DNA from 3 places in the Rossellomorea sp. GCM10028870 genome. Region 2 is predicted to be linked to each of the others. Evidence: riboswitches for the same ligand, from Rfam matches in the RefSeq annotation. Region 2 holds a riboswitch; each other region holds the start of a gene.

Region 1 (8,464 bases), on a different contig from region 2:
CCTCCTCCAGGGATCCCCCCCATGACGATTGCGGTGATAATCGCGACCAATACCGCTATAAGGTACGTATCAAGCCCTTCAAAAGGAATGCCCAGAACGCCAAATGCAAAGACGATTTTCAAGATGGCCCCCATGGCCGAGCCGTCTTTATGAATCGACGCTCCAATAGGAATGACCGTTTCTCGAACGGCATTGGATACCCCCATCTTTTTCGTTGCATCCAGATTGGCAGGAATGGTTGCCACTGAGCTTTGTGTTCCGATTGCGGTTGCCGCAGGTAAAAGGTTATGCTTCCAAAAGCCTCTCACCCCTCTTTTCCCTCCTGCCACAAAGGCATAGAAGGAGAAAACCACTACAAAGTAAATCACCGCTATCACTAAATACAATAGGAAAGAACGCAAATAAGAAGATAGTAAGCTTGCCCCGAACGTTCCTACTAATGTAGCAAAATAGGCAGCCAGACCGATTGGGGCATAATACATGATATACGATACCAACTTCATGCTCACATCGGCCCCTGCCTGTAGGATTTTTTTCAATGGCTCTGCTTTTTCCCCCAGTCGATTCGTGGCAAATCCGAGTGCCACTGAAAACAAGATAAGGGGCAGCATATGCTCCCGTGTAAATAATTCAATGAAATTATCCACAGTAAAGGTTTGGACGATTTGGTCCCCCAATTGGATGTCTTCTGTTTCAACGGACTGGTCCAGACTGATGGTAATACCTTCCGTCGGGGAAAAAACCTTCACTCCCACAATCATCAACACAGACGAGATGATCGTGGTGATCAGGAATATCACCAGCATACTGCGCATGATTTTCTTAAATTGACCTTTCGATTCCAAATTGGCGATCGCCGATGAGATCGAAAAGAAAACCAGGGGTACCACGATCGTAAAGAGGAGATTCAGGAAGATATCTCCCAAGGGTTTTAACATTTCTGCTTTCTCTCCCATGGTCAGTCCGATAATGGATCCTATGATAATGGATGCGAGTAGTGTGATGGCTAATCCGTACGTTTTAAATATGTTTTTCATTCTATGTTCTCCTCTTCATTATGATTGTAAGGTGGATTATTCTTTACCGGTCATTCCGAACTAAATCAGCATACGATTCACGCTCGATCACGACCCGTGATTCCCCATCCTTTACAAACACAACAGCCGGTCTTGGAATCCGATTATAATTACTCGCCATGGAATACCCGTAGGCTCCTGTACTGAACACGGCCAGAATATCACCGTAATTCGTCGGTGGCAGCATCAGGTCCCAGATCAGCATGTCACCGGATTCGCAGCATTTCCCGGCAATACTCACAAGCTCCGTGCATTCCTCATGGGGACGATTGGCAAGCACCGCATGGTATTTCGCCTGATAGAGGGCCGGGCGAATATTGTCCGTCATCCCCCCGTCGATCGCGACGTACGTGCGCACATCGGGAATGATTTTCTTCGACCCCACTTTATACAAGGTCGTCCCAGCTTCAGCCACCATGCTTCGTCCCGGCTCCACCCATACTTCAGGGAGCGGATATTCATTCTTGGTGAAATAGGTCTTCACACTATCGGTAATGCCCTTCACATACGTTGGAATCGGCAGGGGCTGGTCTTCTTCCGTGTACCGGACACCGAATCCTCCGCCGATATTCAGCACCGGCATAGTCACATCAAATTCGATCCGGATCCGCTGCAGGAAATCTGCCAGTACTTGAATCGCCTGATCAAACCCTTCCCGTTCGAAAATCTGAGATCCAATATGTGAATGCAGACCGAGTAATGAGAAGTACGGCTTGTGGAGAGCTAACTGAATCGCCGTATTCGCCTGTCCGTTGGAAATGCTGAATCCGAATTTCGAATCCTCCTGTCCCGTCGTGATGTACTCATGGGTGTGGGCTTCTACACCTGGCGTGACCCTGATCAGGATCTGAACCTGCTGCTCACGCTCCTTGGCCAGATCATGCAGCAGTTCAAGCTCTAGGAAACTATCGACAACAAAGCAGCCGATTTTAGCCTCAAGTGCCATGAGTAACTCCTCTTCTGACTTGTTGTTCCCATGAAAATGAATACGCTCCGCTGGAAAACCTGCCTCAAGGGCCGTATACAATTCCCCGCCGGATACAACATCCAGTGATAACTCCTCCTGCTCTGCCAGGCGCACCATCTCTTTACATAGGAACGCTTTACTCGCATATGCCACCTGGAACTGCAATCCGCTTTCGTTGAAGGCATTACGGAAAAGTCGGGCATTTTCACGAATCATTCCTTCATCGTAAACCATTAAAGGCGTGCCATAGGTCTCCACCAACTCACCCGTGCTCATTCCTCCGATTTCAAGATCTCCACGAACATTCACATCAACTGTACTCATATCCTATACTCCTTTTGACTCTCTCTAAAAAAACACAAAAAAACCGTATGAAGCGATGCTCATACGGTTTATCATCAAAAGTTTTGGAAACATAATGAAGACTATGTATTAACATCTCTTCAATAGTTCTCCACAACTTTTTCATTGTGACAGTCCAACATTTCTTCAATGCTGGCCCAACAAAAAATAGAATTGGCTATTTTCTGCTTCGGCGATCTGCCTTTCCCTTCTTATCCCGGAATCCATTATTCTCAAAGAAGATACTCATCATACTCGCGCCTCTATTATCAGAGAGTGACGTATTATTTTGTTTGAATTACTATACCACTCTCTTAAAATAGTTGTCAATTGGTTTTTGAAAGAGAAATAGGCAAAACCCCCGGAAGTAGCCCAGGGATTTCGTGGATCATTTTATTTCAGATTGATTTCGAACGGTTTCATTTTGACCGGCTTATCATTTCTGCTCAATGTCTCGAATGGGACAATCAGTGAGTAGTCCTCAAGGTTGGAATCCTGAGGCAATGTAAACGTGGATTGATAACGGAGAGTATCCTTATCCACTGTTTTCGTTTTAGCACTTCTGATCATATGATTCAGCATCTCATTATAATCCAGTTCATCCTTCGCATTTCTTTTAATATCTTTTGATGGGATCACCTGAACGAATTGAGCAAAGCTCTTTAATATGTCATATTGGAATTGTTTTTCTTTGATATGATCAATGGTGAAATCGACTGTCACCTTCCCTTTTGCGTTTTGGATATCTTGTACCGTGACCTGATAACCAAAACGAGGGCTCTTCACCTGGAATGGAGGTGAATCCTTCAGTGAGTTGATGCCGTCTTCATCTACTCGCTCCATATCAGCCTGGACTTTCAGCGACTGTGCTTTATCACTGAGTTTACTCGTGAACAGCTCCCTGAAAGTCTTTTGATAATAACCGTCAATTTCTTTGATATTTAGTGTCTCTGCACTGGACTTTGATAACCGGTTCCCTAAGTCATCAAACACAATCAGATTTAACGTATCCTTCTCGGACTCCACCGAATAGGTATACTCCAGCGTAGTCGTAGCTTTTCCTTTAGTGACAGATGTTACTTGCAGCTCAAATTCCCCATTGGGCGATTCTGTCCTTACATCTGTTTTGATCTTTTCAGATGGAATCCTCTTGACCGGTACATCAAAGGTCCAGGTACCGTTCACATCTGCCATATGGGTGAACGTTAACGGAAGCGTGAAGTTTTCCGGCGGTTCTTTCCCATCCCGGTAAAATTCGATCGAGCCTATGAACTCATCCCCGTCTTTTTTAAGACCCGAACTTCCCGATCCCCATTGATTCTGATCCTTACCGTCGAAGAGATGATAGCTGTAGCCGCTCACCGGACGATTCCCTTCGTCCATATGTTCGATGGAAAGGTCATCACCCTTCGCCTTGAAGGTGACTCCGATGACGTTCCCGTCATAATATGTGCTTGTGATTGTCACATCGACGCCGTTGGAAGTGGCGGCCTGATTAACTTCCGTCACTTTATCGCTGAAATAGAGTTCTTTTCCGACATCCGAACCGACTTTTTCATAAATGGCACCCAGTACAGGCAGTTTGGCCAGTGCATTGTTCACAGGTGAGAACAGGAAGCCCGATACGAGTACCATGGAGGCAGCAGCGGTGGTAAATGCGGCACTTATCTTGACCGTTTTTTTCCGGACCTTTTGTTTTCTGCCTTCTTGGATTCCTGTTGAAATTGCCTCAAAAACCTTTTCTTTTGGTACCTCGATGCTGTTCATTTCTTCCTCAAACCATTTTTTGTCCATACTGATTCACTCCTTCCAGCAGCATTCTCAATTCCAGCTTCGCCCGGTGAAGATACGTCTTGACCGTCCCTTCAGGCGTACCCATCGTATCGGATATCATCTTGATCGACTGACCCTGGAAGTAGAATAAGATAATGACGGTTTGATAGTGCTGATTCAAAGACGCCATGGCCGTAATCAAGTCGATCCGCCCTTCTATATCCGTTTCTTCTGAGACGAGAGTGTTGTCTAGAAACTCATCCCCCGTCAGGACCAGTCGGTTTTGTTTCTTCAACATGCTGTATGCCGTATGTATCAGGATCTTGATCAGCCAGGTGCTGAAATACTCTGGGTTCTTCAAACGGGCTATCGAGGTGAATGCTTTACAAACCGTTTCCTGCACCACGTCGAGAGCATCCTCTTTATTTCTTACATATAGAAATGCCGTCCTGTACAGCTTCTCGCTTTCTGAGTGGATCAGCCTTTCAAATGCCTGTTCATTCCCTTTGATTGCTCTTTTTACGAGTTTCACATCCATTGATTAACCTCCTGTCATTCATTAGAGTCGGGTGAGGCGGGAAAAGTTTCAAGGAATTTTTTATGGGGTGTCATGCGATGTAGACTGAGGGTAGTTACCATTTATTTCAAAAAGACGCATAAACTATGAAAAACGACGCAATAAATTTGAAATCGACGCAATTACTTCGATCATGACGCAATTCACCTTGAAAATGACGCAATCATGGACGATTTCGACGCAATTAAGTAGGATGGGGTCATCCTCCACCAAGATTGAATGAAAATGATTCAAAAGCCAAAGAAAGGTTGAAAAATCCTTTTTTATCTTCCATCGTAATGCTTTTCACTAAAAAAAGCTTATCCGTCTCGATAAGCTTCAATCCGCCCGTCCCGTATAGATCATCACAAAGTGGAGGACCGCTTCTATTGATTCCATATTCATGTAACTATGGCCTTTATCCGCATGGAATTTGATCGAGTCATACTGACTGAGCTCGAATACTTCATCCTGCACCTTCACACGTACTTTTCCTTCCATAACGGTTACAAATTCAATCACCCCGGGCTGGTGGGCATCCGCACGGTACTCACTGTCCGGTTTCAGGAAGGCCCTGTGGGTTTCCAATGAGCTGTAGCCAGAGGAAGTAAACATCGGTTCCAGGGTCAAGGACTCATTGGCACTGATCACTTTGCTCCCTTCATTTTTCCGGGAAATCTGGACTTCTTGTTTTTCCACGAGAAGGGCCGAAATGGGGATCGCGAGTCCGTTCGCAATTTTCCATATGATCGTCAAAGATGGATTCGCCTCTCCCCTTTCGATCTTGCCCAAAGTCAAAGTACTGACATCGGTCATAGCTGCGAGTTCCTGGAGGTTTAGCCCACGCTCATGTCGTATATGTCTCAGTGTCATCCCGACGTGCCTAGCCAATTTTTCCGGGTCCTGCCAAGTCAAACCGTCATTACTCATAATCCTACCTCTTTCTATAGACAACGTATGTAAGTATATTATAATATATAAAAAATAAACTATAGTATATGTATTGGAAAGGAGTGTTCATCATCAAAGAGCTTGCTCTCGGTGTCATTTCATCTATGTTCTTTGCCGTCACCTTTATTCTGAACCGGTCCATGGAGCTCGCTGGTGGAAGCTGGATGTGGAGTTCATCCCTGCGATTCCTGTTCATGCTACCCTTCCTATTCCTTATTGTAGGTTTACGGAAGAATATAAATCAAGTCTGGATTGAAATGAAGAAGAAACCATTCGAATGGCTGACGTGGAGCTTTGTCGGGTTTGTCCTCTTTTATGGTCCTATCACCTATGCGGCTGCGTACGGACCGGGTTGGCTTGTAGCGGGCACGTGGCAGTTTACCATCGTCGCAGGCATCTTACTCGCTCCTTTATTTTATACTTCCGGGCCGGCCAGGCGCAGGCATACCATTCAAAAAAGAGCTTTGGCCATATCCTCCATCATTTTAGTTGGGGTTCTCTTCATTCAACAGGAAAATGCCAGTGGATTGTCCTTTTCTGAAATGGCCGTTGGGATCTTCCCTGTGATCATCGCAGCCTTTGCTTATCCTCTTGGAAACCGGAAAATGATGGAGGTGTGCGGTGGCAAGCTTGATACCTTCCAACGTGTGCTCGGGATGACGATCGCAAGCACTCCTTTCTGGCTGATCTTAGGATGCTATGCGTTCTTCGAGGTTGGGGCACCAAGCGAGCAGCAAGTGATACAATCCTTTATTGTCGCCATATGCTCAGGTGTGATTGCGACGTCCCTGTTCTTCATCGCCACGAATCAGGCAAGGCACACTCCCGGGAAACTTGCCGCAGTGGAAGCGACCCAATCGACACAGATCCTGTTTGTCATCATAGGAGAAGCGGCGATCCTGTCCGTTCCACTTCCATCAGGAATAGCCCTGATCGGCATCCTCCTGATCATCACGGGAATGATCATCCACACCATAAACGTGAAAAGAATGAATACCGGAATGGTCAAAGCCGTTAAATCCGTCAGCTAAAAAAAGGAGGGGCATCCTGGATGCTCCTCCTTCACTTTATTTAAATACCTTTCTTCTCATCCACTGGGTAGCAGCCCATTTATCCCCGATGACAACCGGTGCGCCGCCATGAAGCGTCAAGTCGTTCAGCTCCTGGTTATCATAGAAATATTCGAAGTAGACCGCCATCCCCTTTTGCGGAGAAACAGAGAAATTCAATTTAGGGAAGTACGTTTCCCCGCCTTCCTCTACGTCATTCAAGTACATCACGAGGGTGCTGATTCTCGGATTCTTCACCGGTCTTGATGAGGCCGAGAAGAAGTCAAAGTGAGCCTTGTATTCCTGACCCGGTTTATAGTTAAGGATTTGAAGACCTTCCCCGTGCTCCACGGGTATATTCATAATCTGAGAGACCCGTTTTTCGATACAAGACACGACGTCGTGTTCATTCTCCTCTAGGAACACTGAACTGCTCGTTCTAAGCTCGTCCACTGTGCGTGTGTTACCGATTTTCGAGCGCTCGACCCGATCCTTGGAAAGCTGAATGAGTTCATCACATTCTTCATGGCTCAACACATTTCCAAGAACGACGATCAACGGCTCTTCCATTTTCGCGATGATCTGAATCTCCCGGTCGTCCGTCTTGATCTTATTCCCCGTATGGTGGAAAATCGTTTGTTCCTTTACAGCTATTTCAGTATTATCCATTGCCAACTTTCATCAACCTCTTATCGTATTTTTAACATTCTGAATTTTTATATTGGTGGAAGCACCCTTTGATTCTTCCAATCTAGAAAAAAACGATAGCAACAATAGGCATAACTGTAGTCTTTATTTTGGCTGGCGGTTTCCTCCTGCGTGTGTATTTTTATATATTTTACACCCGTGATGAGGGGAATTCTATCTTTTTTTTGATGAAAAATTAGGGGTCTGATGGGAATGAAGGGGATTGTAGGATTGGCGCGGTTGCGGGGACGTCACAGAAAAGACACGGATGGGTTTTATGCGCCGGTTTCCTCTTATACATCAAATTTCGAAAGTATGCGTCTTTTTAAAATTTATGCGTCGATTCCTCTGCGTCTTCCTTCCAAAAAAATAGACTGCCGAATCAAGTTCGACAGCCGATCCCATTTTATTCCTTCAAACCTTCATACTGAACCAATACTTCCTTCACAATCTCGCTATCCGGATCCAGTCCGCTCACTTCTTTCAATACATGGGCAGGTCCGTGTTCCTTGATCATGCCCTGGATTTCAACCGCTTGTTCATCCTCAGGATTGTCAAACAATAGCGCTGCAGCAATCGCTTTGGCAAGGTAGGCATAAGAGAGCCCCGCTTTTTGAGCCTCTGTCGTCGGTCGGATCAAGCGGTCATCAGGACCCAGCTTGCGGATCGGCGCCCGTCCCACACGACTGACATCATCATTCAGGTAAGCATTTTTGAAGCGTACGATGTTCTTATCAATATAAGCAAGATGCTCGTTTTCATTAAGTCCGTATTGCTTCACAAGGTAGGCACCTGTTTCTTTCAGTGTCTCCTTGACCTGCTCGGCAATGGCTTCATCGGCCAATGTCTGATCGATCGTTGACTTGCCTTGCAGGTAACCAAGGTACGCAATGACCGCATGGCCTGTATTCACCGTGAACAGCTTACGCTCGATGAATGGAGCAAGGTCGTCTACAATCGTCATGCCTTCAACAGGCGGGATTGTTTCTTTTGTTTCAACCACCCATTCGTAATACGGTTCAACGAGTACATCTAGTGAGCTCTGATCTTGAATCGGTACAAT
Region 2 (8,464 bases):
TTTTCGGCTGAAAATTCAAGACAAGTTCACGAATGGACCTGAACTAAAAGAGACTGACTCTCATTCAAACATTAAAAGGTATCCGCGGAAGACCCGTTAATTGTTTGCCATTAGAATCAGTCCCTTACATTTAAAGCTTGAGTTCCCCCATGCGAAGAAGCTCTACAACAGCTTGAGATCGCCCCTTCACTCCAAGCTTTTGCATGGCGTTGGAAATATGATTTCGAACTGTTTTCTCGCTAATAAATAGATCACTAGCAATTTCTTTAGTTGTTTTGTCTTGAACCAACAGTTCGAATACTTCTTTTTCTCTTTTGGTGAGCAACGGTTTGTGTGTAAAATCATTGTCCTTCAATTATGGTAACCCTCCTTGCCTTCGCCAGCTTTAAACCGCGGGGATGGGTATTGTCGGTCGTCAGAATATCATATGTGAAGGGAGGGTTTAGAGTGACATAGAGGAGGAAGTTAAATGAAAAATAGGCAACGGATTATTTCACACACTCCGAAGGGCTAAGAAACCGCCTTTTGCAGTCAAGCTTTGCCTTCATTTCTTCCGTCCAGGGGACACCTTTTCCAGTCTGTTTCGATATTTGGACCATGGTTCCTCTACCTGTAAAGCAAACCTCTTCTTTTTCATTCAGACCCATATAGTGTAAATCTACAGAGGAATTACCCACACTATTTGCCTTCACACATACCTTCAGCTGTTCGTCGAAGAATACTTGTTTAACAAAATCACATTGTAAATCTGCGACGACAGGAATCGTCTCATGATCAGGTTTTACCCAATTTTGCATAAACCCTTTGTGTTTAAAAAACTCGATTCTAGCTTCTTCGAAATAAGTGAATGGAATCGTATTGTTCATATGTCCAAACATATCAGTTTCGGAAAACCGAACCTTTATATGGATTGAAAATGAAAACTCTTTTTGCCATGTTTCTATATCTTCAATGTATGTAAAATGGTTCAAATTGGCTCCTCCTTTTGGGAAATGAATATGGAACAAGAAAATGAATCACCATTCATTATTTATTATAAGCTTTTTCTGAAAAATAAGAAACCTATAAAGGACAAAAAAACACTCTCCCGAAGGAAAGTGCTTTTAGATGTTTAAGATTAGTCAACCATATGGTCGCTTCCGAAGAAGTTTTTAAACATTTGGAACGTCGTCTCTCTGTTCAGTGCAGCGATCGAAGTTGTTAAAGGAATACCCTTCGGACAAGATTGAACACAGTTTTGAGAGTTCCCACAGTTTGCAAGGCCACCATCGCCCATGATCGATTCAAGCCGCTCATCCTGGTTCATAGCCCCTGTTGGATGGGCATTGAACAAGCGAACCTGTGATAATGGAGCAGGACCGATGAAGTCCGATTTACTGTTTACGTTTGGACATGCTTCCAAGCATACACCACATGTCATACATTTCGATAATTCATACGCCCATTGACGTTTCTTCTCAGGCATACGCGGTCCGGGACCAAGATCGTATGTTCCATCAATCGGGATCCATGCTTTTACTTTCTTCAAGCTGTCAAACATGCGGCTGCGGTCAACCTGCAGGTCACGAACGACAGGGAAAGTGCGCATAGGCTCAAGACGGATCGGTTGTTCCAATTGATCAACTAAAGCTGTACAAGACTGTCTCGGTTTCCCGTTGATCACCATTGAACAAGCTCCACATACTTCTTCCAGACAGTTCATATCCCAGTTAATCGGAGTAGTTTGTTCCCCTTTTGCATTGACCGGATTACGACGAATTTCCATCAATGCAGAAATGACGTTCATATTCGGACGATAATCAAGCTCGAACTCTTCTTGGAAAGGGGCTGTTTCCGGGCTTTCTTGACGAGTAATAATAAAACGGACTCTTTTGTTTTCACTCATCATTTATTTCCCCCTTTTTTCTTAGAATAGTCACGCTTACGTGGTGCAATCAGTGAAGTATCTACTTCTTCGTAATGGAATTCCGGAGAATTCGTCGCAGCATTGTATTTTGCCATCGTCGTTTTCAGGAATTCTTCATCATTACGTTCAGGGAAGTCAGGTTTGTAGTGAGCCCCACGGCTCTCGTTACGATTCAATGCACCGATTGTAATAACACGGGCAAGCTGAAGCATGTTCCACAATTGACGGGTGAATATTGCCCCTTGGTTACTCCATTTAGCCGTATCATTGATATTGATATTTTGGTAACGTTCCATCAATTCCTGGATCTTTTCATCGGTTTGTTTAAGTTTATCGTTATGACGTACAACGGTTACGTTATCCGTCATCCACTCACCAAGCTCTTTATGAATGACGTAAGCATTCTCAGTACCATTCATGGACATGATGTTGTTCCATTTTTCTTCTTCCTGTTTCACATAACGATCGAATAAAGAAGAAGGTACCGACTCAGCCGTTTTTTCTAAACCTTCGATATATTTAATGGCATTAGGTCCTGCAACCATACCACCATAAATAGCGGATAGTAATGAGTTTGCTCCTAAGCGGTTACCCCCGTGCTGAGAATAATCACACTCACCAGCAGCGAATAATCCAGGGATATTTGTCATTTGATCATAGTCCACCCAAAGTCCACCCATAGAATAGTGTACCGCAGGGAAGATTTTCATTGGCACTTTACGCGGATCATCACCCATGAACTTCTCATAAATTTCGATGATTCCACCAAGCTTAATATCAAGCTCTTTTGAATCTTTGTGGGATAGATCAAGGTAAACCATGTTTTCACCGTTGATACCGAGCTTTTGATTTACGCACACATCGAAGATTTCACGTGTTGCGATATCACGTGGAACAAGGTTTCCATATGCAGGATACTTCTCTTCGAGGAAGTACCATGGCTTACCATCTTTATATGTCCAAACCCGTCCACCTTCACCACGGGCAGATTCACTCATCAGGCGAAGCTTATCATCCCCAGGGATGGCCGTCGGGTGGATTTGAATGAACTCACCGTTTGCATAGTAAACACCTTGTTGATACACGATTGATGCTGCCGAACCGGTGTTGATGACAGAGTTTGTAGATTTACCGAAGATAATTCCAGGTCCCCCTGTTGCCATAATCACGGCGTCCGCTGCGAACGATTTAATTTCCATTGTCTGAAGGTTTTGGGCAACGATTCCCCTTGCCACTCCTTCGTCATCTACCACGACGCCAAGGAATTCCCAGCCTTCGAATTTATCCACTAGTCCTGCTACTTCATGACGACGAACCTGCTCGTCCAGAGCATATAATAATTGCTGACCAGTCGTTGCACCGGCGAAAGCGGTTCTATGATGCTGTGTTCCACCGAAACGACGGAAATCCAGTAACCCTTCCGGTGTACGATTAAACATTACTCCCATACGATCGAGTAAATGAATAATTCCTGGTGCCGCTTCAGTCATTGCTTTAACCGGCGGTTGATTCGCTAAGAAATCCCCACCATACACTGTATCATCAAAATGTTCCCAAGGAGAGTCTCCTTCTCCCTTAGTATTAACGGCTCCGTTAATACCACCTTGTGCACATACAGAGTGAGAACGCTTAACGGGTACCAGTGAGAATAAATCTACTTGCGTTCCTTTTTCTGCTGCTTTAATTGTGGCCATCAGGCCGGCTAAACCGCCACCGACAACGATGATTTTCCCTTTACTCATCGTGACTCACTCCTTTTCCTACCATACTTCAGAGCATTTACTGAATCTATTAGACTTGTATCTATTTCTTCTTATACGAAGGCGAAAATTGCGCGCATACCGACAACCGATAACGCTACAAAAATTCCGATCGTAACATATGTAGCAATTAATTGAGAACGAGGTGAAACGGTAATTCCCCAGCTTACGCAGAATGACCAAAGACCATTCGCAAAGTGGAAAATCGTTGAAAGAACACCCAGTACATAAAACCCTAGCATGAATGGATTTGATAAGATGTTTTCCATCATTTGAAAGTTCACTTCAGCTCCGAATGCTGCCGCAACTCTCGTTTCCCACACATGCCATGTAACGAAAATAAATGTGATTACTCCGGAAACACGTTGAAGTAAAAACATCCAGTTACGGAAATAGCCAAACTTACTTGCATTGTTCTTAGAAGTGAATGCAATGTAAATTCCGTAGATTGCATGGAAATACAATGGAAGGAAGATGATAAAAATTTCAAGGAAATAACGGAAAGGAAGACTTTCCATAAAGTGTGCCGCTTGGTTAAATGATTCTTCCCCACCAGTGGCAAAATGGTTCACGACTAAATGTTGTGTTAAAAATAATCCAACTGGAATAACACCTAGCAATGAATGAAGCCTGCGATAATTAAATTCTCGATTTCCAGCCATGATTTACCCCCCTTAATGATAAAATATGAATTCGTTTTCTAATGCATTTTCTAAGAATGACTAGACGACGATACATATTTTATATTGTAACAATTATGTGACATGTTCATTTTACTCCCAAGGAGTGGAAGCGTCAAGAAAACGTATACATAAATTCGACAATATCGCAAAAATATTTTTAATATATTGATAACAAAAAAGATGAGGTATTGCCTTGTTAAATGTTCGAAAATTCAAATAAATATCAAATAAAAGTTATACCACCAAAATATCCCATGGTTATTTTTTCGAAGTATGGGATGATAATTCCCCTTTTCATGTATATAATAGTTTTATAGAAAGAGGGGATTTACTTGGAACAGAAAAAAGAAGAAGTACATCAACCGTCCGTTCCAATCTTCGGATATGAAATTTTACGTGACATGTTGATTCCAGAAATTTTAGGAAAGCATACACCCGATATTTTATACTGGGGTGGAAAACAGCTCTCTCGGAAATTCCCCCTTCAGTCATCAGAAGAACTGGTATCGTTTTTCGATGAAGCCGGCTGGGGAACTCTTGCACTGCTGGAACAAAAAAAGAATGAGATGACCTTTGAAATAAGCGGACCGGTGATAGAACGACGCCTTTCCTTAAAGTCGGATGTCACATTTAAACTGGAAACGGGCTTTCTTGCCGAACAAATACAGTTACAAAAAAAATGTGTGGCAGAAGCTGCTGACGAACTACATAAACGGAGTCATTCAGTTAAAGTGATTGTAAGATGGGACGAAAAAGATAAAGTAGAATAGTCCTGAACAACATACTTTTAATTCTTTAATAAAGGGTTGCCCCACTTGATGGGGCAACCCTTTTTCACTTGTCCCGTTCTATGCTGCTTTAGTATTATAGCGTGATTTCTTCCATCTTCACCGCGTCCAGGTTAAATGCAGTATGTAGGACGCCTGCCGCTTTTTGCATATTTTTCTCGTCTACCACTGCAGATACTTTGATTTCAGAGGTGCTGACCATTTTCACCACGATGTCATTTTGAGCTAATACTTCGAACATTTCCGCTGCAACACCTGGATTTGAGATCATACCGGAGCCCACGATGGATACTTTGGAAAGCTCACTTTCATGTTCAACATGGGTGAAGCCTAATTGCTCTTTGTTTCGTTCCAGAACAGCGAGGGTCTCCTCCAAATCCTGTTCTTTAATCGAAAATGATAAATTGGTCGTATTCTGATCGGTCTGGCTTTGAATGATAATGTCTACATTCAGATGATTTTTGGCTAAAGTGGTAAACACTGAAGATAGTCCAGTTAATGCGTTACCCAGTCCAAATACAGTGACACGTGTAATTTCAGCTTCAAAGGCTACGCCTCTCACAATTAAGTTTTGTTCCATGCTTGCTTCCTCCTCAATATACGTTCCTTCAACTTTTTCGATACTTGACCTGACCTCTAACGGAATTTGATAATTCTTGGCAAATTCCACTGCCCGTGGATGCAGGACTCCAGCCCCTAAATTAGCCAGTTCCAGCATTTCATCATAGGAAATGGACGGTAACTTTCTTGCCCCTTTAATATAACGCGGGTCTGTCGTATATACCCCGTCTACGTCTGTATAAATGTCACAACGCTCTGCTTTCAGGGCAGCTGCAATCGCTACGGCAGTTGTATCCGATCCACCGCGGCCGAGTGTTGTGATTTCACCCGTTTCTGTCATGCCCTGGAATCCGGCTACAATCACAACTCTCCCGGATTGGAGGTGGTCCATCATCTTTTCAGTATGAATATTGGTAATCCTCGCATTGCTATGAACGGATTCCGTTTCAATCCCGGCCTGCCAGCCTGTAAAGGAGATGGCATCATGTCCTGCTTGGATCAGAGCCATCGTAAGGAGTGAAATGGTCACCTGTTCCCCGGTTGAGAGCAGCATATCCATTTCTCTTTTACTCGGTTGTGATGTAATTTCCCTTGCCAATCCAACGAGGGTATCCGTCGTTTTCCCCATGGCAGATACCACCACCACTACATCATTACCTCTTTCTTTTTCTTCCGCAATTCTTGACGCAACATTTTGAATTCTTTCTACAGAACCTACTGAAGTCCCACCGAATTTCTGAACAATAATACTCATAGCTTCTCCCTCTTTCTCATTGAGTGAAAATTCACGACTCATTTTTTGATGGTGAAGAGTACAATCACAATCATCCTACACGTTCATAGAACAGGTTCTTTTCCAAGAAAAGTTCCTGTGCTGGATAATAAAAAAAGCAATGAGAATAATATCTCATTGCTTTATGAACATACAGCAGAACAAACAAAATAGGTTCATCGGCATTGTGAGATAGCTCTCCAAGATTGAATCATCTTGACAATCCTACATTTCTTAAACGTAGAACCAGCGGAATCAGCATGAGACTGAAACCACTTCGGCGAATCTCCCCTTTTCAGGCATCTCAACGGAGCTCATACTCCTCTTTGCCTGTACTCTTGAAGCTCGCACCTCTATCACCACTTTAAAAAGTGATAATGTTATAAATTTTTGTTAATTATAGCACAGGGGAAATATTGATTCAATGTCTAATTGAAACAATATTTCATTTTATTATTCTTTCGTGAGCTGTATTGAATGAGCATGCGGTGGTTGATTTCCGCTGCAGGTGCTCGCTTTCCGCGGGGAGGAAGTCGAGCCTCCTAGGGCTTTGCCCTGCGGGGTCTCGACCTTTCCTCTATTTCCCGCAGGAGTAAAGTGCCTTCCGCTACAATCCACTCTGTGCTTCTAATGCAACAAAGACTTTATGGGATAAGTGGGAAGACATACTGAATTTGACAGCTAATTGCACGTAAACTAAGACCATAATCAACAACACTTAGATTCTAATATCCTTTACTTCAACTTCTCATTCAAAACCTTCGCAACAGCTTCCGGAATCCCTATCTCAATAAACTCCTCCACCGTCGCTTCTTTCATTTTCTTCATGGAACCAAAATGTTTAAGAAGCTGCTTCTTACGCTTCGGTCCGATGCCGTCAATCTCATCCAGGGTGGACTGGAAGGCGCTTTTCCCTCTGAGCTGGCGGTGGAACGTGATGGCAAATCGGTGAACTTCATCCTGAATCCGTTGCAGCAAATAAAATTCCTGACTTCGCTTTTCAAGAGGAACAATTTCCAAAGGATTCCCATACAGCAGTTCTGACGTCTGATGCTTATCGTCTTTCGCAAGGCCGCCAAGAGGAATATCCAAACCTAATTCATTCTCAATGACATCCCTCGCCGCTTCAATCTGCCCTTTCCCGCCATCGATAATGATGAGATCCGGTAAAGGGAGACCATCCTTCAAGACTCTCGTATACCTTCTGCGAACAACCTCCCGCATGGAATCATAATCATCGGGACCCTTGACGGTTTTGATTTTGTACTTTCGATACTCTTTCTTCGCGGGTTTCCCGTCAAGAAACACAATCATGGCAGACACGGGATCGGAACCTTGAATATTCGAGTTATCAAATGCTTCGATCCGGAAGGGAGTATATATGCCCATATGTTCACCAAGACGTTCAATTGCCTTAATCGTTCTTTCCTCATCTCTTTCAATTAGGGCGAACTTTTCTTCAAGGGCCTGCTTCGCATTTTTCTCAGCAAGCTTCACCAGCTCTCTCTTCTTCCCCCGCTTTGGCTGGGTGATTTTCACGTCTAACAGCTTAGCAGCCAGTTCCTCATCAATCACTTCAGGCAAAAATATTTCCTTTGGCTTAAAGTGATTGGATTTTGAATAAAACTGTCCTAAGAAAGTAAGAAATTCATCCTCGGGTTCATTGTATAGAGGGAACAGTGACACATCCCGTTCAATAAGCTTACCTTGTCGTACGAAGAATACTTGTACACACATCCAGCCTTTATCGACCGAATAGCCAAATACATCGCGATCGGTGAAATCAGTCATGGTCATTTTCTGCTTTTCCATCGTCGCTTCAATGTGGAGTATTTGATCACGGAATTCCTTCGCTCTTTCAAATTCCAGATTTTCAGATGCTTCATTCATTTTCACCGTTAGTTGATTCTTAATGTCCTTGTAGCCTCCATTTAAGAATCGGGATATTTCGTCAGTCATTTCACGGTACGTATCTTTGCTCACTTCTTTAATAC
Region 3 (8,464 bases), on a different contig from region 2:
TCATTGTTCCTGCCCTCATTTATTTCGGTACATATACAAGCTTGATAGAAGAAATGAACCCTCAGACAGCAGTAGGAACATCATTGGTCATTATGATTTTTACAGGGTTATCATCCACCCTGGCCTATCTAAAGCACAAGACCGTAGATTATAAAAGCGGTTTAATCTTCTTTGCAGGCAGTGGGCCGGGTTCAATACTGGGAGCGTGGGTAAACAAGGGATTGAACATGGAAAGCTTTAATTTATACTTCGGCATTTTCATGATACTGATCGCCACTATTCTCATGGTCCGAAACAAGTTAAAGCCTATTGAGAAATTCAAGGATGCTTCCTTTCAACGGAAGTTTACGGATCCCGCTGGAAAGACCTTTCGTTATGGGTATCCTCCTTTATTAGGAGGGGCTATTGCTTTTGTAGTTGGATTTACGTCAGGTTTATTTGGCATTGGTGGCGGATCATTAATGGTACCTGCCATGATCTTAGTATTTCTTTTTCCTCCCCATGTAGCCGTTGCCACATCCATGTTCATGATTTTTCTATCTGCGTTGGTTGGCTCAGGTACACATATCATGTTAGGCAATGTAAAGTGGTTGTATGCTCTTGCCCTTATTCCTGGGGCCTGGATTGGAGCTAAGTCCGGGGCCTATTTAAATACGAAACTTGAATCGAAAGTATTAGTGAGTATTTTACGCATTATTTTAATTTTAATTGGAATTCGATTGATTTACCAAGGCATTACAGGATAACATACCTCCAATAGGAGTGAGCAAATAGTGAGAGAAACCATTCATATTTATCATACAAACGACCTTCACAGTCATTTTGAACATTGGTCAAGGATTCGGGATTTTTTGAAAATGAGAAAACAATGGCATCTTGATGAAGGGGATCCTGTTTATCTATTTGATATCGGAGATCATGTGGACCGCTGGCATCCATTAAGTGAAGCGACTTTAGGAAAAGGAAACATCGAATTTCTAAATGAAGTCGGCTTTGATGCTGTAACGATCGGGAACAATGAAGGTATTACACTGGACTATGTAGATTTAAACAGCCTTTATGATCATGCCGATTTTCACGTGATTGTAGGCAATCTATTAGATCAGTCTGGACAACATCCAAGCTGGTTAAAGCCTTATCATATTTTTCGAACGGATAGTGGAATGAAGATAGGGGTCATTGGATTGACAGCCTATTTCAAACCATTTTACGAAGCTCTCGGCTGGAATATTACATCTCCAATGGATGAACTGCAGAAGTTGGTTCAAGAGCTTCATCCACAGGTGGATATGATAATCCTTCTTTCACATTTAGGGATAAGGGATGACGAGGTGATTGCAGAACAATTTCCTGAGATTGACGTTATCCTCGGAGCTCATACCCATCATGTACTTCATCAAGGAAAAGAAATTAAGGGAACGATGCTTGGCGCAGCAGGAAAGTTTGGTCATTATGTTGGGCATATGATGATTGAGGTTGATATAACCAATAAAACCATCATAGGGAAAAAAGCACAGCTCTATGAACAGCACGAGCTTCCCTCTGTCGAAAAGGAAGAACAGGAAAGCCTGGAGTGGTATCAGGCAGGAGAGGATTTGTTAAGAAAAGAAGTATCATCTCTTACGAAATCCTTATCCGTGGATTGGTTCAATCCATCCCCGCTTCCGAACGTTTTATGTGATGCCCTTGCTGAATGGTGCCGGGCTGATTGTGCCTTTCTTAATTCAGGCTTGCTCATCGATGGACTGAGTGAGGGATCGGTGACGAAACAGGATTTGCATCGCATCCTGCCTCATCCGATCAATCCCTGCCTGATTAAGGTGAAGGGGGCGGAGCTTAAGGAAATCATTAAACAAACATTTAATGAGGAATGGCCGCATCTTCAAGTGAAAGGGTTAGGGTTCAGAGGCAAAGTGATGGGACGATTTGTATACACGAATGTTCAATTCGGAGACCATGAAATCTTAATCGATAACAAGCCGATCGATTCTCAGAAAGTGTACAAGCTTGCCTTACCTGATATGTTCACGTTTGGACACTTCTTTCCTGACCTTCAAAGACTAGAAAAAAAATACTTTATGCCTGAGTTTTTACGAGATGTTCTTGAATGGAAATTAAAGCAGTAAATGTTTCACCGTTTCCTTTTCCGCGTCATACATATGAGTGAAAGGAGCGATGAAACATGATGAATGTATTTCCGATTACCATTCAGGGACATACCTTTTTAGCGATTTCTGTTGAACTGCCCAAAACCAATCTCCTCGTTGTGACGAGTGATATAGGATATATAATGTGTGGAGCACTGGACGTAGCGTTACTAAATGAGAAGTTAAAAGACAGAGGAATCATTGCAGGAAGAGCCGTCGGTGTAAAAACAATCGATCAGCTACTTGATGCCCCTCTTGAATCCATCACCATCGAAGCAGAAAATCGCGGCATCACACCGGGCATGATCGGCCGGGATGCATTGTTAAAAATGATATAAGTGTCAAGAAGGACCAGTTGCTCTTTTGAGGGCGCTGGTTTTTGTTTTGGTGTCGGAGGACACCATCAATATTCTTTCATGAATAATTAACAATATACAAGGAAATACACCTTGCAAGAACGTTTTTATCCTTTATAATGGAGATACTAGGAAATTTTGTCGAAAAATGAAAGAATTACATAGGAGAATTCTATGAGGCTTATATCAACTAGGGCTTTGAAACCGGGCATGGTTCTAGCTACAACCGTATATAATATGAGAGGTCAAGCTTTAATTCATGATAACGTTCCGATAACAGAACGCATGATTTATAGATTGCAGGAGCTTAGTATTCAGTATGTCTATATTGAAGACTCGCTTTCGAGCGGAATCCATGTAAATGGGACCGTTTCGAATAAAGTGAGACAGCAAGCTGTAAACAATATTGAAATGGCCTTTAATCAATTAAGCGCATCGAAAACGGCGCCAAGTGCGCTCATGATTGAAGATAGTGCTAAGCAATTGAAGCAGGTGATTGATGTAGTCTTGTCTGAAGTAAAGGCAAATCATGATCTCCTAACCATTTTGACAGATGTTTTCACATATGATTCCTATATTTTTCATCATTCATTTAATGTTACATTGTATACGCTCTCAATTGGTCTTGAACTTAAGCTCTCTGCTAAACAGCTCGAGCAGTTAGGGGTGGGAGCGATTTTGCATGATATCGGTAAGATGCTGGTACCAGAGGAGATTCTATTGAAGCCAGGTAAGCTGACAGAAGGCGAGTTCTCTGAAATTAAGAAGCATTCTGAACACGGCTTTGAGATTCTGAGACAGCTTCATTCTGTGTCTTTGATCATTGCTCATTGCGCTTATCAGCATCATGAGAGGCTTGATGGATCCGGTTATCCACGGGGAATCAAAGGCGAGGATATTCATCCGTTTGCAAAAATCATTGCAGTGGCGGATGTATTTGACGCCATGACGTCTAATCGTGTGTATCGGAAAGCCATGCTTCCACATCAAGCGTTGGAGGTATTATATGCAGGCAGCGGCACCCTGTTTGATACAAATGTAATCGAAGCCTTCAGGTCTTCTGTTGCCATCTATCCAAATGGGATGGTTGTGGAGCTGAATGATGGCCGAAAAGGAATAGTGACAGATCAAAATAAAGGGGTAACGGATCGACCGGTGATTCGGATCATCGAAGAAGACGGACAGGAATTACAAACCCCTTATCCCATTGATTTAAGCACGGAATTAGATAAGGTGATTACCGGGTTTGACCCGGATTATGAACCCCAATCTCTAAAAATTAAATAATTTTTTTGCGTTAAACCCCTCTTACTGTGCATACAAATAGCTTGTAAGGGGGGATTTTTTTGTCAAAGTTTAAAACATACAAACCCCGAAGAGGAGGGCCGCTACCTTTTCGATATGTGATGATCATTACGATTCTATTCTTTATGATATCTACTGGATTCGGGTTGTGGATCATTAATAAAGGTTTAAAACCGACACTTCTTGCTTATGCTGAGACCCAGACCAGCAGGATCGGTACGTTAGTTATCAATAAAGCAATTAACAAAAAAATTGCCGATGTTCTTGATATTTCGGATATAACGGAAGAAGTGAAGAATACAGAAGGCGATATTGTCTCATTTAAATACAATACTCAGACAATCAACCGGGTTCAGGCAGAAATCACAAACTTAGTACAGCAAAACCTGCAGGAAGCAGAGGAAGGAAATTTAGAAAACCTGGAATTTATTACCGAAGTGGAAATCGATGAAGGGAAATCTAAAGCAGCGAAGGGCATCACTTACTCGGTGCCTCTTGGTCAGGCGACCAACAACGTGTTACTCGGTAATCTGGGTCCAAAAGTGCCCATTCGCTTTCATTCGATCGGGGATGTCCGTTCCGATATTAAAACGACAGTAGAGCAATTTGGGATCAATAATGCTGTTGTAAAAGTGTTTGTCGAGCTTGAAGTCAATGTCCAGATCATCATTCCATTTGCAACGAAAACGGAAACCATCAAGCAGGATATCCTGGTTGCCATGGGTACCGTTCACCTGGATGTACCACAGTTTTATAACAATGGTGGAGGGGAATCCAGCCCATCCATTGAAATTCCCACAAATTAGTCAGGAAAAAAAGTTGTCAAAAGAATGATAGTTTGTTATATTAATAAAGAAAATTTAATAACACACCACATCATCAGTCCGATGGGGTAGAGGCGCAGGGTTCAAGAGTATGCTGTTTGAGGATGACAACTGGGAGAACAGATGAAAGGGAACTTTTGCCGAAGTAAATATGCATGTCGAAGGTGTATTTGCTGGGGTTATCTTGAAGAAGGATAACACTGTCATTATAGGGGAATCTCTATAATGGGGAGCTACAGATCGTGATGGAGCACTTAAATTACTTACTAAGGTAATGATAGTTTCTCTATCGTTGCCTTTTTTTATTATCCTCTGTCATGCTACGATGGTTCCCCCCTATCAAATAGGAGGAGGACACTATGGAAAACACGATTTACTCACTATTACCACCCCTTTTAGCCATTCTTATGGTTATACTTACGAGACGGGTTCTACTTTCACTCGGAGTAGGAATCGTTGCGTCTGCCTTTCTGTTAGCAGATTTCTCAATTACAAAAACATTCAGCTTTATGTGGGACGCCTTTAAAGGCATCTTTGTCGCAGATGGAGCACTCAACACCTGGAATGTCTATATTATTTTCTTCTTACTTATTCTTGGTGTGATCACGGCGTTTGTGAACATTTCCGGCGGTAGCCGCGCATTTGGTGAATGGGCGATGAAACGTGTGAAAACGAGAAAAGGGGCACAGCTTCTTGCAGCCGTTTTAGGTATCATAATTTTTATTGATGACTATTTTAACGCCCTTGCTGTTGGACAGGTTTCGAGACCCATTACGGATCGCCACAAAATTTCACGTGCAAAACTAGCCTATATCATTGACTCCACATCGGCACCGATTTGTGTCGTTTCACCAATCTCAAGCTGGGGAGCGTACATTATCGGGATTATCGGTTCGATTCTTGCTGCACACAGCATCACTGAATACACAGCATTTTCAGCATTCGTTCAAATGATTCCAATGAACCTTTACGTCTGGGCAGCTGTCCTTCTTGTGATCATGGTTGCTGCTAAAGGCTTGGACTTCGGAAAAATGAAAGAGCATGAAGTAAGAGCCCTTGAAACAGGAGCCCTTTATGACCCTGAAAAAGAGATTCCAGGCGAATTGAAAAATGATCTGCCTGTAAGCTCGAAAGGATCAGTAGGAGATCTTGTCTGGCCAATCGTGGCTCTGGTCATCGGTACAATCGGAATGATGCTCTGGACAGGGTATCAAGCCGTCGGATCATTTGACATCCTGCCGATATTTGAAAATACAGATGTAACGAAATCTTTATTATATGGTGGATTATTCGGTCTCCTTGTTGCGCTGATCTTCTTCCTTCGTCAAGTCAGCTTGAAAGGAATTGAAGGCAAAGCCGTTGGAGTAGCAGTAGTGGAAGGAATCAAATCCATGCTGCCAGCCGTTTACATTCTTATCTTCGCATGGACGATCGTAACATTGATCGATCAATTGCAAACAGGTACGTATCTTGCGGGTCTGGTTGAACAATCCAGCTTACCGATGCAGGCACTTCCGGTCATCTTGTTCTTAGTTGCCGGAATCATGGCGTTCTCCACAGGGACATCCTGGGGATCGTTTGGTATCTTACTGCCGATCGCCGGGGAAATTGCAGCAGCGACAGATGTAAGTATCTTATTGCCTGCTATGGCAGCCGTTTTAGCTGGATCCGTATTGGGAGATCACTGTTCTCCAATCTCAGATACGACGATCCTTTCCTCAACTGGAGCAGGAAGCAATCATATCGATCACGTTCTCACACAGCTTCCATATGCATTGATCGGAGCGGTTGCTGCTTCAATTGGATACCTTGTACTGGGATTCACTGGTAGCACGTTACTTGGTTTAGGAGTTGTGATTATTTTAATCCTGGCATTCGCTTTTCTGTTTGGTGAAAAAGCAAAACCGGCTGTATCAGAACAATAATGAAATGAAGAACCAGGAGCTCATCGGCTCCTGGTTTTTTTATGCAATTTTCACTTGATGTCAGGGTATTTATTAAAACCCATGGTGGTATCAAGAAATCCCCCTCGACCTTTCCAATCATTAATCCTTCATGTTTCGACAAAATTCATATAGTGAAATAGTACCTGTCCCAATTTGAAAAAATCTCTCTGTAGGCTTAAAAATAGCTTTGACAATTGTCCTGGAACTAGCTATACTGACTTTAGATTATAAATAATCTGAAAATATAAAAATTTCAAATACCTTAATATGGTAGTTGAAAAGAACTAGGGGGGACCAATATGGAGAATCGTGCCCAGTTTGGAACACGAGCAGGATTTATTCTAGCTGCCGTCGGGTCAGCAATCGGTTTGGGAAACATTTGGCGTTTTCCGGCAGTAGCGTATGAAAATGGTGGAGGAGCATTCTTTATTCCTTATTTATTCGCTCTTCTAACAGCGGGAATTCCATTATTAGTACTTGAATTTACATTAGGTCATAAGTACCGTGGCTCAGCACCGCTATCTTATTTCCGTCTTAATAGGAAATCAGAGTGGCTTGGCTGGTGGCAGGTGTTAATTGCATTTGTTATTTCTACCTATTATGCCGTCATTATCGCGTGGGCAATGTCCTACAGTGTATTTTCTTTCAATCTAGGTTGGGGCAAGGATACAGAGTCATTCTTATTCAATGACTATTTAAAGCTTACGGTTGATCCTGGTCAAACGGGCAGTATCGTTCCTGGAGTATTCATTCCACTTGTATTGGTCTGGGTGATTACATTAGGAATTCTTTTCAAAGGTGTAAAGAAAGGAATCGAAGTAGCGAATAAGATCTTTATTCCGGCACTAGTTATTTTATTTTTAATCATTGTTGTTCGCGCTTTAACATTACCTGGAGCATTGGATGGTCTGGACGCTTTCTTCAAACCGGATTTCAGCAAAATTGCTGATCCAAGTGTATGGGTAGCAGCATACGGACAGATTTTCTTCAGTTTATCAATCGCTTTTGCAATCATGATTACGTATTCGAGTTATCTTCCGAAGAAATCGGATATTACAAATAACGCGTTCATCACAGGATTCAGTAACTCGGGCTTTGAATTATTAGCAGGTATTGGAGTATTTGCTGCTTTAGGTTTCATGGCTCAATCTCAAGGTGTAGGTGTTCAGGAAGTAGTAAGCGGGGGAGTTGGATTGGCGTTTGTGGTATTCCCGCAAATCATTAATGAATTCCCGGCCCTTAACGGATTATTCGGATTCTTGTTCTTCGCTTCCCTGGTATTAGCAGGGCTGTCATCACTTATCTCGATTACAGAGACGTATGTAGCAGGTGTTTCTGAGAAGTTCGGGGTTTCCCGTACAAAAGCCGTCCTATTCGGTGGAGGACTTTCTGCGATCATCTCTATCTTATTTGCGACTCAAGGTGGATTACTGTTCCTGGATGCGGCAGACTACTTTATCAATCAGTTTGGTGTAGCATTCGCCGGATTAGTTGAAGTTGTAGTAATTGCCTGGTTCTTACGCAAGTTAGGTGCATTTCAATCCCACGCCAATGGAATCTCTGATATCCAGCTTGGTGCATGGTGGAAGATATGCTTAGGTGTCATCACACCAATCGTCCTTGGATGGATGATGTTCGGTTTATTCAAAATGAACCTACTAAAAGAATTTGAAACTGAAACTGGAAACTACGGTGGTTACTCGGATGCCTTCATTCTTTACAGTGGTTGGTTTGTTGCAGGATTCGCGATCCTCGCCGGTGTTGCTTTCTCCTTTAAACGCTGGCATGCAAAAACAGAAGCTGAGAGCTATAAGGAGGTAAGCTAATATGACTGGTAGCGCTATTGCAATGATGGTTGTAGGAATGGTCATCATCTGGGGTGGATT

Evidence for each region. A riboswitch is a leader RNA that binds a small molecule or an ion and turns the genes downstream of it on or off. The one in region 2 is predicted to bind lysine.
Region 1: it holds a riboswitch for lysine, as region 2 does, so the genes downstream of both, lysA (diaminopimelate decarboxylase) here and ACFQWC_RS01050 (aspartate kinase) in region 2, are expected to answer to the same signal.
Region 3: it holds a riboswitch for lysine, as region 2 does, so the genes downstream of both, ACFQWC_RS14480 (Na+/H+ antiporter NhaC family protein) here and ACFQWC_RS01050 (aspartate kinase) in region 2, are expected to answer to the same signal.

What each region holds. Positions count from the first base shown of each region.
Region 1 is NZ_JBHTGN010000002.1:238,519-246,982, forward strand. Features, by position in the region: gene ACFQWC_RS11990 (dicarboxylate/amino acid:cation symporter) at 1-1,037, opposite strand, end outside; gene lysA (diaminopimelate decarboxylase) at 1,081-2,367, opposite strand; lysine riboswitch at 2,483-2,659, opposite strand; gene ACFQWC_RS12000 (DUF4179 domain-containing protein) at 2,779-4,179, opposite strand; gene ACFQWC_RS12005 (sigma-70 family RNA polymerase sigma factor) at 4,160-4,696, opposite strand; gene ACFQWC_RS12010 (helix-turn-helix domain-containing protein) at 5,054-5,644, opposite strand; gene ACFQWC_RS12015 (DMT family transporter) at 5,737-6,696, shown strand; gene ACFQWC_RS12020 (2OG-Fe(II) oxygenase) at 6,733-7,383, opposite strand; gene ACFQWC_RS12025 (mannitol-1-phosphate 5-dehydrogenase) at 7,808-8,464, opposite strand, start outside.
Region 2 is NZ_JBHTGN010000001.1:205,784-214,247, reverse strand. Features, by position in the region: gene ACFQWC_RS01080 (helix-turn-helix domain-containing protein) at 131-355, opposite strand; gene ACFQWC_RS01075 (acyl-CoA thioesterase) at 489-971, opposite strand; gene sdhB (succinate dehydrogenase iron-sulfur subunit) at 1,118-1,885, opposite strand; gene sdhA (succinate dehydrogenase flavoprotein subunit) at 1,885-3,648, opposite strand; gene ACFQWC_RS01060 (succinate dehydrogenase cytochrome b558 subunit) at 3,720-4,328, opposite strand; gene ACFQWC_RS01055 (YslB family protein) at 4,682-5,119, shown strand; gene ACFQWC_RS01050 (aspartate kinase) at 5,214-6,452, opposite strand; lysine riboswitch at 6,656-6,834, opposite strand; gene uvrC (excinuclease ABC subunit UvrC) at 7,206-8,464, opposite strand, start outside.
Region 3 is NZ_JBHTGN010000003.1:112,268-120,731, reverse strand. Features, by position in the region: gene ACFQWC_RS14505 (sulfite exporter TauE/SafE family protein) at 1-746, shown strand, start outside; gene ACFQWC_RS14500 (bifunctional metallophosphatase/5'-nucleotidase) at 774-2,126, shown strand; gene ACFQWC_RS14495 (YunC family protein) at 2,183-2,485, shown strand; gene ACFQWC_RS14490 (HD-GYP domain-containing protein) at 2,678-3,790, shown strand; gene yunB (sporulation protein YunB) at 3,850-4,614, shown strand; lysine riboswitch at 4,694-4,876, shown strand; gene ACFQWC_RS14480 (Na+/H+ antiporter NhaC family protein) at 4,992-6,557, shown strand; gene ACFQWC_RS14475 (sodium-dependent transporter) at 6,878-8,404, shown strand; gene ACFQWC_RS14470 (methionine/alanine import family NSS transporter small subunit) at 8,406-8,464, shown strand, end outside.